2 linked regions of the Azospirillum sp. TSH100 genome follow. The protein of the gene in region 1 interacts with the protein of each later gene in a pairwise test. Links are inferred from orthologs where the notes say so. Each region holds a gene or a part of one and is shown on either strand. Other genes may lie near its edges. The genes, in order: mtgA and E6C72_RS00330.

The links.
Region 2: the proteins of mtgA (region 1) and E6C72_RS00330 interact in binary tests that used the Escherichia coli proteins (3 or more experiments, as listed by UniProt). The link is inferred for Azospirillum sp. TSH100 from one-to-one orthologs.

Annotation. Positions count from the first base shown.
Region 1 is NZ_CP039634.1:403,597-415,065, forward strand. The notes cover bases 3,584-6,359. They hold mtgA (monofunctional biosynthetic peptidoglycan transglycosylase), read right to left. Parts: upstream 5,421-6,359; coding sequence 4,746-5,420; downstream 3,584-4,745. Other genes in these bases: E6C72_RS02010 (DEAD/DEAH box helicase), read right to left, coding at 3,584-3,835; E6C72_RS02015 (flagellar basal body-associated FliL family protein), read right to left, coding at 4,129-4,653; E6C72_RS02025 (ATP-dependent DNA helicase), read left to right, coding at 5,533-6,359. In the rest of the region: def (peptide deformylase), read right to left, coding at 1-187; cobS (adenosylcobinamide-GDP ribazoletransferase), read left to right, coding at 328-1,137; E6C72_RS02000 (histidine phosphatase family protein), read left to right, coding at 1,134-1,778; E6C72_RS02005 (pyridoxamine 5'-phosphate oxidase family protein), read left to right, coding at 1,831-2,355; more of E6C72_RS02010, read right to left, coding at 2,468-3,583; more of E6C72_RS02025, read left to right, coding at 6,360-8,310; E6C72_RS02030 (methyl-accepting chemotaxis protein), read right to left, coding at 8,359-9,975; E6C72_RS02035 (bifunctional diguanylate cyclase/phosphodiesterase), read right to left, coding at 10,680-11,469. UniProt on the Escherichia coli protein: Peptidoglycan polymerase that catalyzes glycan chain elongation from lipid-linked precursors. May play a role in peptidoglycan assembly during cell division in collaboration with other cell division proteins.
Region 2 is NZ_CP039634.1:67,423-72,445, reverse strand. Bases 1,938-4,937 are described here. They hold E6C72_RS00330 (penicillin-binding protein 2), read right to left. Parts: upstream 4,374-4,937; coding sequence 2,502-4,373; downstream 1,938-2,501. Other genes in these bases: E6C72_RS00325 (hypothetical protein), read right to left, coding at 4,370-4,937; E6C72_RS00335 (UDP-N-acetylmuramoyl-L-alanyl-D-glutamate--2,6-diaminopimelate ligase), read right to left, coding at 1,938-2,488. Also shown: E6C72_RS00340 (UDP-N-acetylmuramoylalanyl-D-glutamyl-2,6-diaminopimelate--D-alanyl-D-alanine ligase), read right to left, coding at 1-1,064; more of E6C72_RS00335, read right to left, coding at 1,061-1,937; more of E6C72_RS00325, read right to left, coding at 4,938-5,023. UniProt on the Escherichia coli protein: Essential cell division protein that catalyzes cross-linking of the peptidoglycan cell wall at the division septum. Required for localization of FtsN.

The sequences.
Region 1 (11,469 bases):
CGTCGACGACGATGACGCGGTCGAGCACGCCGACCTGCGGAGCGGCCAGACCGATGCCGTTGGCGTCGTACATGGTCTCCACCATGTCGTCCATCAACTTGACGACGCGCGCATCCACTTCGGCGACGGGTTGCGCCTTGCGCTTCAGGATCGGATGCGGGGCGACGAGGATCGGAAGACGGGCCATGGGTGCTCGATGCTGATAGGGGGAGTTCAAACGGACAAAGTAGGCGGACCGGGTGTTCCGGTCAAGGAATCGGACCTGTGCAAACGGTGCGGAACCGCCCGCCGTGTAGGGTTGCGCCGGACGCCGGTTGGGCGTAGTCGATGCCGATCATGCCCGATGCCACGACCGTTCCTCCCCCTCCGCCGCGCTGGACCCAGGACGCCGCCCTGGCGCTGGTGTTCCTGACCCGCCTGCCCCTTCCTCCCATCGGTCCACTGAATGGTCCGCTGGCCGAGGGTGCCTCGGCGCGGGCGATGGGATGGTTTCCGCTGGTCGGCGCGCTGGTCGGATTGACGGGCGGCGTGGTGTTCGCCATGGCGGCTCTGCTGCATCTGCCGCCTCTGGCGGGCGCGCTGCTGGCGCTGGCGGCGACGGTGCGGCTGACCGGCGGCCTGCACGAGGATGGCGCGGCCGACGTCGCCGACGGCTTCGGCGGCGGACGCGATCTGGCACGCAAGCTGGAGATCATGCGCGACAGCCGGGCCGGCAGCTATGGCGTGCTGGCGCTGGTCTTCTCGGTCGGCATCCGCGCCGCGGCACTGGCCGCCCTGCCGGTGCCGGCGGCGGTCTCGGCTCTGGTGGCGGCCGGGGCCCTGTCGCGCTGCGGGCTGGCGATGATGGCTCGCGTCCTGTCCCCGGCCCGCCGCGACGGGCTGGCGGCGGCACAGGGTCGGCCGGCGATGGCGACGGTGCTGCTGGCTCTGGCGTTCGGCATCGCCATTGCCGTGGCGGCGCTCGGTGGGCTGGCCCTGCCGGCGCTGGCGGCCTCGCTTCTGGCGGTGATCGCGGTGTCCGCGCTCGCCCGCAAGCAGATCGGCGGGCACACCGGCGACGTCTTCGGCGCGGCGCAGCAGGTGGCGGAAACGGCGGTGCTGCTGACCCTCTCCGCCCTCATGGGAGCATCGGCATGAGCGCGGTAAGCCTCACCCCCCTGACCGTCACCCGCTGGTGGCTGATCCGCCACGCGCCGGTCCACAACCCCGACGCCGTCATCTGCGGATCGAGCGACCGCGAGGCAGACACCGGTAACCGCGCCGCAGCCGCGGCCCTGGCGGCAAGCCTGCCCGCCGACGCCCTGTGGCTGACCAGCCCGCTCCGCCGCAGCCGTCAGACCGCCCAGGCGCTTTGGAGCCGCAATCCCCGGCTTGCCGGCACCGCCGTGGTGGAACCGGCGCTGGCCGAGCAGGATTTCGGCGACTGGGAGGGGATCAGCCACGATACCGCGGCGCTGCGCGACCCCGAAGCGGCGGCGCGCTTCTGGCGCGACCCCGCCCGCCATGCCCCGCCAAACGGCGAGAGCTTCGCCATGGTGATGGAACGCACGGCTGACGCGCTGCGGCGGTTGACCGACCTCCATGCCGGACGCGATCTGGTTGCGGTGATCCATGCCGGCAGCATCCGCGGCGCACTGGCGCTGGCGCTGGATCTGACGCCGGAGGCGGCGCTGCGGCTGCGGATCGACCCCTGGTCGCTGAGCCGGATCGACCACCACCACGCCGGGACCGGGGCCTGGTCGGTCGGTGGAGTGAATCTGCAGTGCGGAACTTTCTGACCGCTGCCGGCGTTCCCCAGTCTCCGTTGGGCTACCGAACGAGAGGCAGACCATGGTCCATAGCACCACCGCCGGCCACAGCCCCGACCAGGGCGAAATCAAGAAGCTCTGGGAGATGATGAAGGGCGTCCAGGTCGCGATGATGACGACGCTGGACGACAACGGCCGGCTGAACTCCCGTCCGATGGCGACGCTGTCCCATGCGGGGTTCGAAGACGGCACCTTGTGGTTCTTCACCCGTGCCCATTCCGAAAAGGTGGCGGAGATCGACCGCCACTGGCGCGTCAACCTCGCCTATTCCAATCCGGACAAGCAGGATTACGTGTCGGTTTCCGGCATCGCCGAGGTCGTGCGCGACCGCGACAAGATCCGCTTCCTGTGGCGCGACATCATGAGCACCTGGTTCCCCCAGGGGCCGGACGACCCCGAGGTCGCCCTGCTGAAGGTGTCGGTCGATCAGGCGGAATATTGGGACAGCCCGTCCAGCACCATGGTCTACGCCTATGGCTATGTGAAGGCGAAGCTGACCGGCCAGTCACCGGATCCGGGCGACAACGCCAAGATTGCGTTCCAGTAAAGGACCGGCCGAAGCAGGCCGTCCCGACATGAAAAAGCCCTCCCTGCCGACCGCGAGGCCAGCAGGGAGGGCTTTTTCGTTCAAGGCGCGGAAGCGTCAGGGACGCTGCTGGTTACCAGCTCTTCGCACGGGCCGCGGGCTTGCCGTTGCCGTGGGCTTCGCGGCGGGCATGACCATGGTCCGGGCGGGCGTCGCCGCGGTGGTTGTCGTTGCGGGCATAGTCCGGACGCGGACCACGCGGAGCGTGCGGGCCCTTCGACTCGCCGTTGCGGTGCCACGGCTTGCCGCCGCCACCCGGACGGCCGTTGCGCCCGGCCGGACGGCCGGCACCGCCGGTGGTGAAGGGGCGCGTCGGCTCCAGGCCGGGCACCACATGCACCTCAAGCGTCGCCTTCGTGTAGCGCTCGATGCGGACCAGGGTCTCGCGGTCGGCGCGGGCGGCGAAGGAGATCGCAACGCCCGAGGCGCCGGCACGGCCGGTGCGGCCGATGCGGTGGACGTAATCCTCCGCCGAGCGCGGCAGGTCGAAGTTGATGACATGAGTGATGTCGCGCACGTCGATGCCGCGGGCGGCGACGTCGGTGGCGACCAGCAGGCGGACCTGGCCGGTGCGCAGGCGCTGGAGCGTGCGGTTGCGCTTGGTCTGATCCATGTCGCCGTGCAGGGCGGCGGCGGCATGGCCGGCGGCGCTCAGCTCCTCGGCCAGCGTGTCGGCATCACGCTTGGTGGCGGCGAAGATGATCGCCTTGCCGACCTCTTCCTGGGCGGCGAAATGCTGCAGCAGGCGGCGCTTGTGGTCAAGGTCGTCGGCATGGTGCAGGCGCTGCTCGACATTCACCGAAGTGGCTTGGCTTTCGACGGCCACGCGCTCCGGGTTGCGCAGCAGGTTGCCGGCGAGCTGCGCCATGCGGCGGTCCAGCGTGGCGGTGAACAGCATGGTCTGGCGCGTCGGCGGGCAGCACTTGGCGATGGTCTCGACATCGTCGAGGAAGCCCATGTCCAGCATGCGGTCAGCCTCGTCGAGGATCAGCACCTCGACCTCGTCCAGGGCGATGCGGCGGCGGGCGACATGGTCCAGCAGGCGGCCCGGAGTACAGACGAGCACGTCGACCGGACGCGACAGCAGGCGCAGCTGCTCGCGGTAGGGCATGCCACCGACCACGTCCACGATGTTCAGCTTCATGAACTTCGCGTATTTGCGGGCGGCGTCGGTGACCTGCTTGGCCAGCTCGCGGGTCGGGGCCAGCACCAGCACGCGCGGGGTGGCGGCGCCGTTCAGCGGCAGCTCGGCGGTGCGGGTCAGCGCCGGCAGCATGAAGGCGGCGGTCTTGCCGGTGCCGGTCTCGGCGGTGGCAAGGATGTCGCGACCCTGCAGCGCCGGCGGAATGGCGGCGAGCTGGACCGGGGTCGGGGTGGTGTATTCGAACGCCTCGAGGGCCTTCAGGACGAGCGGGTGCAGGCCGAGTTCGGAAAACGTCAAGTCGGAACAACCTTCTCAAAGCAACACGGCACGACCCCGCGCGCCCCGATGGCGGGCGTGGGACATACCGGCGGACTCGCCGGGAGGAGGTCGATAGAGGGAGAGGCGTCTATCCGATGCAGCGGCCAGAGCGTCCCTAGAACACCGGGACGTTTACCCCCTAGGGGGTTGCCGTTGCGCAATCACAGCGCGTCTCGCTCAAGAGACGCGCGAGCCTCCAGCGATCAAGACGCCCTACATAGGCTATTGCGCCGCACAAAACAAGACTCATCGCAGGACGAGCCCCGCGTCGATCACTTGACGACCATGCGTTCGATGTAGATGTCGCGGAACAGGCCGGTCCCGGCCTCGCGGTTCACGGCCTCCTTGATGCGTGCCTTCAGAACCTCGGCGGAGCCGGGGCCGGTCAGGGTTTCGCTGTCAATCCGGCTTACGGTCTGGAACAGCCGGTCGGCGATGCGGTCCTGGTAGCGCAGGATGCGGTCGGGCTCCACCTTCGGTGCCAGCACCAGCGAGACCTGCATCTCCACTGCCCGTACCCCGCCCAGCGGAACCTCGATCGCCGGCAGCTGCGCCAGCCGCGGCTTCGGCCCCATCCGCGCTTCGATCCGCCGCTGGTCCAGGATGCGATCGAGAGCGACACCGCCGCCATAGGCAAGCCCGGCCAGAGTGAACAGAGCGATCAGGACGATGATCAGAAGCCGGGTGGGATGCGCCGGTTCCGGCTGAGCTTCATGATGGGGCGCCAACTCCTCACGCAATGGATCGGGAGGCGGGGTCGAAAACAGCGGTCCGTGAAGCGTACGATGCGTGGCCATGATCGGCCTCCTGCGGGCCGGGCGGCGGGAGCGGGATCGAGTGTAGCGCGGTAGCGGTTAAGATTCCGTGGAAGGCGCCGTCCCTTGCCGCCTCACCGCACGCACTCGGCCAGCCCGTCCCGTCGCACCAACGCCATCCGCCGCTCGATCACCCCGGCCCGGCGGGCGACATAGGCGCTGGGCCGGGTCGGCGACCAGTTGCGCGGACTGGGCAGCACCACCGCCAGCAGCGCCGCCTCGCGCCGGGTCAGCGCCGCGGCGGACTTGCCGAAATGGCGACGCGCCGCCGCCTCCGCGCCATAGACGCCGTCGTCCCACTCCACGATGTTCAGATAGACCTCCAGGATGCGGCGCTTGCTCCACAGGCTTTCGATCAGCAGGGTGAACCAGGCCTCCGCCCCCTTGCGGGTCCAGCTGCGGTCGGGCCAGAGAAAGGCGTTCTTGGCGGTCTGCTGGCTGATGGTGCTGCCGCCGCGCAGCCTCCTGCCGTCCTCATTCTCCTCGAAGGCGTCCTCGATGGCCGCCCAGTCGAAGCCGCCATGGCCGCAGAAGCCAGTATCCTCAGAGGCGATGACCGCCTCCACCAGGGCCGGCGAGATACGCTCCAGCGGTTCCCAGTCGCGCGACAGGCCGGAGCCGCCCAACGCCCGGATCAGCATCAGCGGGGTGGCCGGCGGCGGCACGACCCGGTAGATCGCCGCCCACAGGATGGTGAAGGCAACCAGCCCCGCCACCCCGATCAGCGCCCAGCGCAGCAGTCTTCGCATAAGGCCCCGTCTCCGCTCGGCTCCCCAGGACTTCCCTCAATGGGGGGGAAGCGGCGGGCCGTCAACATCCCGCGCTCGCTTTGAGGCGGCCGGCCACCATATAGTGCCGCCGATGGACCTGACCGCCGATCCCACCCCGCTCCACAGTCTCGACGACGCGCCCGCCATGGTGGCCGGCGCGCGCCGCGTCGTGTCGCTGACGCTCGACGGCGAGGTGGAGGAGCTGTCGCTGGCTGCCGCCGCCTCGAAGGTGCGCCGGCAGCCGCCGCTGGTCTGCCATGCCCGCGCCTTCGCCCGCCGACTGGGAATCGACGGCTTTCCGGCCTTCGACGTGCTGGAACTGTTCGCCTTCGTCCACCCCGCCCGCTTCTGCGTCCCCACCCCGCGCGGCATCGCCGAGGCGCTCGACCTGCCCACCCCTGAGGGGCATGAGGCGGAGGCGCTGGCCCTGCAACGCGCCGTGCGCCGGCTGCTGGGCGATCTGGGGGCTCCCCAAACCCCTGGCGGACGCGAGGAGTCCTCCGACCCCGTCGCCTTCGCCTGGGAGATGGGGCGCGCCGGCTGGCCGTGGGCGCCGGCGGTGCTGGCCGCACTCGGCAAGCCCGATGGACCGGAAAAGGGTGCCGCCCGTTCGGGCCTGCGCGTCTGGACCCGCATCAAGGAGTGGGAAGAGGGGGCTCCCCCGCCGCCACCCGCGCAGAATCCGGTGGAGCCGGAAGAGGCGCGCCGCCGCCTCGCCGCCATGCTGTCGGCCAACGTGCTGGGCAAGGTGGCGGAGCCGCGGCCGCAGCAGGCCGATTACTCCAGCGCGGTGTCCGCCGCCTTCGCCCCGCGCCAGCTTCCCGACACGCCGAACGTGGTGCTGGCGGAGGCCGGGACCGGCGTCGGCAAGACGCTGGGCTATCTGGCGCCGGCCACGGTGTGGGCGGAGAAGAATGGCGGAACGGTGTGGATTTCCACCTACACCCGCAACCTCCAGCACCAGATCGATGCCGAACTGGACCGGCTCTACGCCGACCCGGCGACCAAGGCGCGCAAGGTGGTGCTGCGCAAGGGCCGCGAGAACTATCTGTGCCTGCTGAACCTGGAAGAGGCGGTGCGCGCCATGCCCTTCCAGCCGCACAACGCCATCGGCGTCGGGCTGATGGCGCGCTGGGCGGCGGCGACGCGCGACGGCGACATGACCGGCGGCGACTTCCCCGGCTGGCTGGTCGACATCGCCGGGCGCGGGCCGACCATGGGGCTGGCCGACCGCCGCGGCGAATGCATCTATTCCGCCTGTGACCATTACGCCCGCTGCTACATCGAGAAGAGCGTGCGCCGCGCCCGCCGGGCCGACATCGTCATCGCCAACCACGCGCTGGTGATGGTGCAGGCGGCTCTCGGCGGCGGCGAGGAGCCGACGCTGCCCAGCCGCTACGTCTTCGACGAGGGGCACCATGTCTTCGACGCCGCCGACAGCGCCTTCGCCGGCCATCTGACCTGCCGCGAGACGCAGGAGCTGCGGCGCTGGCTGCTCGGTGCCGAGGAGACCGGACGCAGCCGCGCCCGCGGCCTGAAGCGCCGGCTGGAGGACATCGTCGCCAACGACGAGGAGGCTCTGCGCCATCTCGACGACATCCTGATCGGCGCCCGCGTGCTGCCCGCCGACGGCTGGTCGGCGCGGCTGGCCGCCGACAACCCGCAGGGGCCGACCGAGCGCTTCCTGCTGCTCGCCCGCCAGCAGGTCTATGCCCGCACCGCCGGTCAGGGCGGCCCCTACAGCCTGGAGGCCGACAAGGCCTATCCGGTCGATGGGTTGCTGGAGGCGGCGGCGGAGTTGGAGCAGTCCCTGGTCCGCCTGTCCGAACCGGTGGAGGCGCTGGCCCGCCGGCTGGCCCAGCGGCTGGAGGATGAGAGCGCCGAACTGGATTCCGACCAGCGCCGCCGCATCGACGCATTGTCGCGCAGCCTGCACCGCCGCGGCACCCTGACGGTGGAGGCGTGGCGCGCCATGCTGCGCACCCTGCCAACCGAAACACCCTCCCACTTCGTCGACTGGTTCGCGGTGGAGCGGATCGACGGTCGCGATGTCGATGTCGGGCTGTACCGCCATTGGGTCGATCCGACGGTTCCCTTCGCCGAGGCGCTGGCCGGCCCCGCCCATGGGCTGGTGGTGACCTCCGCCACGTTGACGGACGGCACCGGCGATGTCGGACAGGACTGGCGCGCGGCGGAGGACCGTTGCGGCGCCAGCCATCTGCCGGCCCCGGCGATCCGCGCCCAGGTCCCCTCCCCCTTCGACTATCCCAACCGCACCCGCGTCTTCGTCGTCAACGATGTACGCAAGGACGATCTGGGGCAGGTCTCGGCGGCCTACAAGTCGCTGTTCCTGGCGGCGGGTGGCGGCGGACTCGGCCTGTTCACCGCGATCAGCCGGCTGCGCGCCGTGCGCGACCGCATCGCCGAACCGCTGGATCAGGTCGGCATCCCGCTCTATGCCCAGCATGTCGATCCGCTGGATGTTTCGACCCTGATCGACATCTTCCGCAACGAGGAACACGCCTGCCTGCTGGGCACCGACGCGGTGCGCGACGGGGTGGACGTGCCGGGCCGCTCGCTGCGCCTGATCGTGTTCGATCGCGTGCCCTGGCCGCGGCCCGACATCCTCCACCGCGCCCGGCGCGACGCCTTCGGCCGCCGCCGCTACGAGGACATGATCACCCGCCTGCGCCTGAAGCAGGCCTTCGGTCGGCTGGTGCGCCGCGCCGACGACACCGGCGTCTTCGTCCTGCTCGACCCGATGATGCCGAGCCGGCTTGCCGGCGCCTTCCCGGACGGGGTGGAGATGCGGCGGGTCGGGTTGAAGCAGGCGGTGGAAGAGACGGCGGAGTTCCTACGGGGCTGGTGATGGCGCGGGGGGTGGGACGAGCCCGCCCCCCGCTCTTCCCCGCTCTTGTTAGGCCGCGCGGACGGACGCCAGGAAATCCTGGACTTCCCGGCTCAGGCGTTCGGCGTTCTGCGACAGCTGACCTGCGGCGTCGAGAACTTGGCCGGCGGCGTTTCCGGTCGCCTCTGCGCTCTGCGTCACGCTGCCGATGTTGCCGCTGACCTGCTGGGTGCCCTGGGCCGCCTGCTGGACGTTGCGGGAGATTTCCCTGGTAGCGCTTCCCTGCTCCTCGACCGCCGAGGAGATGGTGGTGGAGATGCCCTGGATCTGCTCGATGATGTTGGAGATGCTCTGGATGGCGGAGACGGTGTTGCGGGTCTCCTCCTGAACGGCAGCGATCTGCTGGCTGATGTCCTCTGTGGCGCGGGCCGTCTGGTTGGCCAGGCTCTTGACCTCGCTGGCGACGACGGCGAAGCCCTTGCCGGCCTCCCCGGCACGGGCCGCTTCGATGGTTGCGTTCAGGGCCAGCAGGTTGGTCTGGCCGGCGATGGAGTTGATCAGGCTCACCACCTCGCCGATGCGGTCGGCCGCCGCCGTCAGCTTGCGCACCAGTTCGTTGGTGTTGGCGGCTTCGACCGACGCCGTGTTGGCGACGCGGGCGGATTCGGCGACCTGCCGGGCGATCTCGCCGATCGAGGAGGACAGCTCCTCCGTGGCGGCGGCGACGGTCTGGACGTTGGCCGAAGTCTGCTCGGCGGCAGCGGCGACGGTGGAGGCGGCTGCCGTCGATTCGTCGGCAACCGACGACATGGTCTTCGCGGTGCTCTGCAACTGACCCGACGACGACGAGACCGCCGTCACCATACCCATGACCTTCTGCTCGAAGCTGTCGGCCATCCGGTTCATGGCGCGCTTCTGCTCCTCGGCGGCCTGGACCTTCTGCGCCTCCTGCTCCTGGCGCAGGCGCTCGACCTCCAGGGCGTTGGTCTTGAACACCTCGACCGTCCGGGCCATCGCGCCGATCTCGTCATGGCGGGCGGTTCCCGGGACCTCGACGGCCAGTTCGTTGCCGGCCAGCCGTTCCATCACCCCGCACAGGGCGTTGACCGGCCCGGTGATGCCGCGCCCGATCAGCCACGCGGTCAACGCGCCCAGCAGCGTTCCGGCCACGCCGGCGATGATCGCGGCAGAAGAGGCCCAATCGATGCGGCTGCTGATGTCCTTCGCCGTGTCGGTATTGAGACGCTCGACATAGGCGCTGGCGGTGTTGTTGGCATCGGCATAGCGCTTGGCGGCGGCATTCACCTCGGCGATGGCCTTCTGATAGTCGGGCGAGGCGCCATCGACGCCCTTGGCCTTCAGGTCGTTGAAGCTGCGGGCCTTCGCCTCGAAATCGACGATCGACTCCTCGAACGCCCTGACCAGCCTGTGGCCCTCGTCGGTGACGATCAGGTTCTGAACGGCCTGCAGCTGGGCGCGGGCCTGGGCGAACGCCTCGTCACGGCTCTTGAGATAGCCGGCGTCGCCGGTGGCCGCATAGCTCCAGGCCATGACGCGCCCCTGCCTGACGCTCAGGTAGGAGTCCTTCATGCCGATCACGACCGCGGATCGGTTCTGCGACAACGCGGCATAGTCCCCGAGACTCTCGAACTGGGACATTGCGAAGGCCGCGAGGGCGATGATCAAGGCAACTAGAAGCCCAAATCCCACCATCAGACGAGCGGAGATGTTCAACCTAGCGAGCACCGTTCTTCTCCACGTTCAGAGAGCTTGTCATTTTTCGCGGCAGGCCAAGGGAAACCAAAGTCACCGAGAGCCTCCATGCGCATCCGCAAGTTGGAGGTGCTGGAAATGCGGATTCCTAAAGAGCACGGACACCATACCGGAAATATATTAATGTACGGATAAGCGCAGAAACTCCTGCCACGCTCATAATGCAACGCTGCAATAAATTTAAGTCCATATTTATTGATATAAAGTTGCAAATATTCTAGATTTGCCTTTTGGAAAATAACAACGCCGCAAATCATTACACTCCTGTGTCGCCAGCAATCTCAAATCGGATTGTTGGGATTTCTTCTTTCAGCAGGACAGCCCGTTCCTCCGGACCGAGATGAGCGGCACCGCCGAGCTTTCCTGTCAACTTTCACAATCGCCTGCTCGTCGAAGAATGGCCTCTTGAACGGCATGGCGGTAAGACCGGGAAAGTCCGCGTCAGCACGTCCCGGCAGGATCGAAGCCGGTCCCGGCGATCCGTTTCAGGCATTTCCGCAAATGCGTCGGGACGGCGTCCGCGCGAAAGCGCGGCCGCGATGTCGGCAGGCGGCACCCGACAGGCAAGCCGATAGCCCTCAGGTCGAAGCCTCCGGATTGCAGAACGAGGACCGGTATTATGCCCCGGTGAACGCGAACTCCGGATCGGTCCATTGTCGGCTGCGCAGGAAGGCGGCGGCCTCGTCGATCGGGACGGGCCTGCCCACCAGATAACCTTGCAACAGATCGCACCCGTTGGCCTTCAGGAACTGGCGCTGTTCTTCGGTCTCCACGCCCTCGGCGATGGTTTCCAGCTTCAGGCCCCGCGCCAGCAGGATGATGGTCTCCACCAGACGGGCCGCCGCCTCGTTGCTGCCGGCATCCACGATGAAGGAGCGGTCGATCTTCAGCGTGTCGAACGGATAGCGCTGCAGATAGCTCAGCGACGAATAGCCGGTGCCGAAATCGTCGATGGACAGCCGGACGCCGAGCCCGCACAGCGCGCTCAGGGTGTTGGCGATCTCCGGAGCCTCATCCATGATGACGCCCTCGGTGATCTCCAGGTCCAGGCGCTCCGGCGGCAGACCGCTGGCCGCCAGCGCCCGCGTCACCTTGGCCTTGAAGGACGGGACGCGCAATTGGCGCGGCGACACGTTCACCGCGATTCGGGGAGTGCAACCGGGCACCGTGAGGATCGACGCCGCCTCGCGCACTGCGGTCTCGATCACCCAGTCGCCGATCTCGCCGATCAGGCCGATTTCTTCGGCCACGGTGATGAACTGACCCGGCGCGATCAGGCTGCCGTCAGGCTGGCGCCAGCGCAGCAGGGCCTCGAACGCGACCGGCGCGCCGGTGTCCGTCGCCACGACGGGCTGATAGTGCAGCACGAATTCGCCGCGCTGAACGGCACCGCGCAACCTGTTTTCC
Region 2 (5,023 bases), 340 kb from region 1 along the record:
GGGCTGGCGTTGTAGCTTTCGTCGATCAGGGTGAAGGCACCTTGCGGCAGCTGTATGCGCTTGCGGGTGCCGCGGCCCTTGACCGGCTGGAGGCTGGACAGGGACCTGGCGGCGGCGGCCGCGTCGGCACCCATCGCCTTCACTGCCAGCAGCACCGCGAGGCTGTTCATCACCCAATGCTTGCCGGGTTGCGACAGGCTGTAGTGCAGACGCTCGCCGCGGATGACCGCGGTCACCGAACTGCACGTCGCGTGCAGTGAGCAGTCGACCAGCCGGGCATCGGCTTCCTCATGGGCGCCGAAGCTCCAGATATTGGTCAGGCCATGGCGGCGTGCGGCGGCGGCCAGCCGGGCATACTGCCCATTGTCGCGGTTCAGCACGGCGACGCCATCGGCTTCCATCCCCTCGAAGATCTCCGCCTTGGCGTCGGCGATGGCTTCCACGCCGGAGAAGAATTCCAGATGCACCGCCTCGATGGTCGTGATGATGGCGACATGCGGCTTGACCTGCCGCGACAGCGGCCCGATTTCACCGGCGTGGTTCATCCCCAGCTCAAAAACGCCATAGGCGCTGTCGGCCGGCAGGCGGGCGAGCGACAACGGCACGCCCCAGTGGTTGTTCAGGCTGCCTTCGGTGGCATAGGTCGGCCCCTGCGCCGACAGGACGTGGCGCAGGGTCTCCTTGCTGCCGGTCTTGCCGACCGAACCGGTGACGGCGACCATGCGGGCACCGCAGCGCGCCCGGGCCGCCGCACCCAGCGCCGCCATCGACTGCAGCGTGTCGGCCGGGGCGATCAGAAGCGGCGCGTCCGCAGGAATCCCGTCCGGGAGATGATCGACCAGCGCGGCGACGGCTCCGGCGGCGAATGCCGCGCCGACGAAGGCGTGGCCGTCGAAATTCGGGCCGCGGATGGCGACGAACAGATCGCCCGGCGCAACCTTGCGGCTGTCGATGGTGACGCCGGTGGCGGTCCAGGCGGATGGGCCGGCCAGACGCCCGCCGGTGGCGGCTGCCGCATCCGTCGCGGTCCAGAGAACCGCCTTCTCCGTCTTGTCCCCGCTCATGCTCCAACCTCCGCTACGGCTTTCCGGGCCTCGTCCGCGTCGTCGAACGGACGCACCTCGGTGCCGATCGTTTGTCCCTGTTCGTGGCCCTTGCCGGCGATGACCAGCACGTCGCCGGGCTGAAGCTGCCGCACCGCGGTGCGGATCGCCTCGGCCCGGTCGCCGATCTCCTCCAGCCGGCCAGCCAGTTCCCCGGTGGCCCCGGCCAACACCTCGCTCCGCACGAAGGCGGGATCCTCGGTGCGCGGGTTGTCGTCGGTGACGATGGCGCGGTCGGCCAGTCTGGCCGCCAATGCTCCCATCACCGGCCGCTTGCTGCGGTCGCGGTCGCCGCCGCAGCCGAAAACCGTCACCAGATGGCGCGCGGCATGCGACCGCAGCGCCAGAAGCACCGTTTCCAGCGCGTCCGGCGTGTGGGCGAAATCAACATAGACCGTCGCCCCGTTGGGGTGGGTCGCGACATGCTGCAGCCGGCCCGGCACGCCTTCCAGCGAGGGAAGGGTGGCGAGCGCCTGTGCGGCGTCGCCGCCTGAACCGATGACCAGACCCAGTGCGCAGAGCACGTTCCAGGCCTGGAAGCGACCCGCCAGCGGCAGGTCCACCGTCACATCGCTGCCGAGCACGGACAGGGCGAGGCGCTGACCATGGGCCAGCGGCTCCACCCCGGTCACCCGAAGCTCGGCGCCGGCCAGACCATAGGACAGGACGCGATGGCCACGTTCGTTACAAATTGTGGCAAGAAAACGAAAGTCATCACTGTCCGCGTTCAGAACGGCGGTGCATCCTGACGGTAGAACACGTTGGAAGAGCATCGCCTTGGCGTCGCGATACGCCTCCATTGTGCCATGATAGTCCAGGTGATCGAGCGTGAGGTTGGTGAAGCCGGCGGCTTTGATCGCCACACCGTCGAGCCTGAACTGCTCCAGGCCGTGGCTGGACGCTTCCATCGCCAGATGGTCGATGCCGGCATCCGCGGCGGCCGCGAGGTCGCGGTGGAGCGAGACCGGGTCCGGGGTCGTCATCCCGCCATAGCCGTGCAGGCCGGGGCAGAGCAGGCCCAAGGTGCCCAGGCTGCCGGCGGAGAGGCCCATGCGGGCCCAGATCTGTGCGGCGAACTGGACCGTGGATGTCTTGCCGTTGGTGCCGGTGACCGCCACGACCGTTTCCGGCTGGCGCCCGCCATGGAAGGCGGCGGCCATGTGCGCGAAGGCGAGGCGGGGCTGCGGATCGGTCAGGAGGACGGCGGTCGAGCCGGCAGGCAGTTCGGTGCCCTCGGCCGCGAGCACGGCGACGGCGCCCTTGGCGAGCGCATCGGCAATGAAGGCGCGGCCGTCGGCCTTCACGCCGGGAAGAGCGGCAAAGACGAAGCCGGGCCTGACCGCCCGGCTGTCGGCGGTCAGCCCGGCGATGTCGGGGTCGGCCACACGGAGCGTGGCGTCAGCGGGGCTTGGTCTGAGTTGGGAAAGACGCAACGGTGCTTCCCTTCGGCGGGGGTGGGGCGGTGACCGGCGGCATGGACTGCTGCCAGTTGGTGGAACCGGCGGCGTTGAGGTAGGTGGAGTTCAGAATCTCGGGTGCGTTCTCGTCGACGATCGGCACGTTCAGCAATGGGCCGATCTGCTTGACGATGCGGCCCACGGCCGGGGCGGCGACCCAGCCGCCGGTGGCGTAGCCGTATGTCTTGGCCGTGGCCTGCGGCTCGTCGACCAGAACATAGACGATGTAGCGCGGATCGTTCATCGGGAAGGCGCCGAGGAACGACGACATGCGCGAGTTCTTCTGGTAATGCTTGCCCTTCTGCTTGTCGGCGGTTCCGGTTTTTCCGCCGACGACATAACCCTTCACTTCGGCCGACTTGCCGGTGCCTTCGGTGACCACGAAGCGGAACATGCGCCGCATCATGTCGGAGGTCTGGCGTGACACCACCTGTTCGGTCGGAACCTCGCCGTCGGGCTGGCGCTTCAGCAGCGTCGGCTTGTGGAAGAAGCCGCCGTTGATGACGGAGGCGGCCGCCGCCACCGTGTGCATCGGGCTGACCGAGATGCCGTGGCCGAAGGAGATGGTGTAGCTGTTGACCTCGCGCCACGGGTTGGGCACCAGCGGCCAGCCGCTTTCCGGCAGCTCCAGCCCGGTGGGCTTGGTGAAGCCCATCCTGGTCATGAAGGCCTTCTGTGCCGCCACGCCGACCTGCTGCACCATGCGCACGGAACCGAGGTTGGAGGAGTGCTGGAACACTTCCGCCACGGTCAGGGCACGGTGCAGGTTGTGGTAGTCGTTGATGGTGAAGCGGCCGATCTTGACCGGGTGCGCGGCATCGAACATGTCCGATACCCGGATCTTGCCGGTGTCGAAGGCCAATGCAGAGTTGAAGATCTTGAAGGTGGAACCCATCTCGTACACGCCGAGCGTCGCCCGGTTGAACAGCGTGTCGGGGTTCAGGCCGGTCGGGTCCTGCGGGTCGAAATCGGGCAACGAGACCATCGCCAGCACTTCGCCGTTGCGCACGTCGAAGACGATGCCGGCGGCGCCGATGGCGCTGAACTCCTGCACCGTGGCGGCCAGTTCCTTCTTCAGGACATGCTGCAGCCGCAGATCGATGGAGAGCTGAAGCGGCGTTCCCGGTTCCTCGGTCAGCCGCTTGTTGAAGCCCTGCTCCATGCCGGCGAGGCCGTTGTTGTCGATGCCGGTGAAGCCGACGATGTGCGAGGTCAGCGGACCGGCCGGGTAGAAGCGGCGCTCCTCCCGCTCGAACGCGACTCCGGGGATGCCCAGGCGATGGACGGCGGCCTGCTGTTTGGGCGTCAGGTTCCGCTTCAGCCAGACGAAGCGGCGGTCGCCGCTCAGCTTGTTGAGGACGTCCTTGTAATCCAGGTCGGGCAGGGCGCTGACCAGCTTCTGCGCGGCCTCTTCCGGGCGCGAGACCAGCTTGGGGTCGGCGTAGAGCGACTGGGTGACCAGCGATGTCGCCAGCAGGTTGCCGTTGCGGTCGGTGATGTCGGCACGGTTGGTGGTGGTCTCACCGATTTCCAGCGCCACATGCTGGCGCGGGTCGCCGCCGCCGGCAAGCAACGTGGCCATCGCCAGCTTGACGCTGATGGCGGTGAAGACGGTCGTGACCACGGCAGCCGTCACCATCAGGCGGTAACGGCTCTGTTCCAGCGCAACCGCCAGCGAGGTCCGCGGGTTGGCGGACGGCTGCGGGGCCGGCTGGGGAAAGGGCGAGGGCGCCGGCGGCGGCACATAGGTGCTGCCGATGCTGGCGCCGGGCTGGCCGTAGCCGGCCGGCCCGCCGTGGTCGTGACCGTTCATCGATTGGCCCCCAGGCGCGCAACGAGCAGCCCGAGGCTGTCGGTCGGCTTGGGCTGATAGGAGGGTTGCTGGGCGGCGGGAGCCGCGGCGACGACCTTGGCAGATGCCGGAGCCGGGGTCGGTCGGGCGGCCAGTTCGGTCGGACGTGCGGTCGATGCATTCGGCGCCAGTTTGCCGGCGGCCGGCGCAGCCGGGGCGATGCGATCGGTGGACTTCTCGGCCGGCGCGCGGGCGGAGCCGGGAACCAGGGCAGCCGGCTTGATCCGGCTGCGTGACGGGTCGGCCAGGCCACCGGAGGAGGGCAGGGACGCGGGCACGACGACCGGCGCGCGTTCCAGCGCCTTGTCCATCGGCAGCGGCTTCGCCAGCACCGGCGCGCTGACCGGAACGATTCCGGCGGCGGTGCTGTTGGGGGTGGCGGGCGCGCGGGCAGCGGCCAGCTGCGGATTGCCGGTTCCGGGCGCACGCACCATCGGCGGCAGCGGGGCGACGCCGGGCAGGGCGGGAGCCGGCGGCGGAACCGCATCGGCCGGGCGCATCGGGATCACGTCCATCGCGAGATACTGGCGCGGCTCGGTGGGCTTCAGCGTCAGATAGGCCTGCGCCATCTGTTCCAGCTTGGTGGGATCGTTCAGATAGCTCCACTCGGC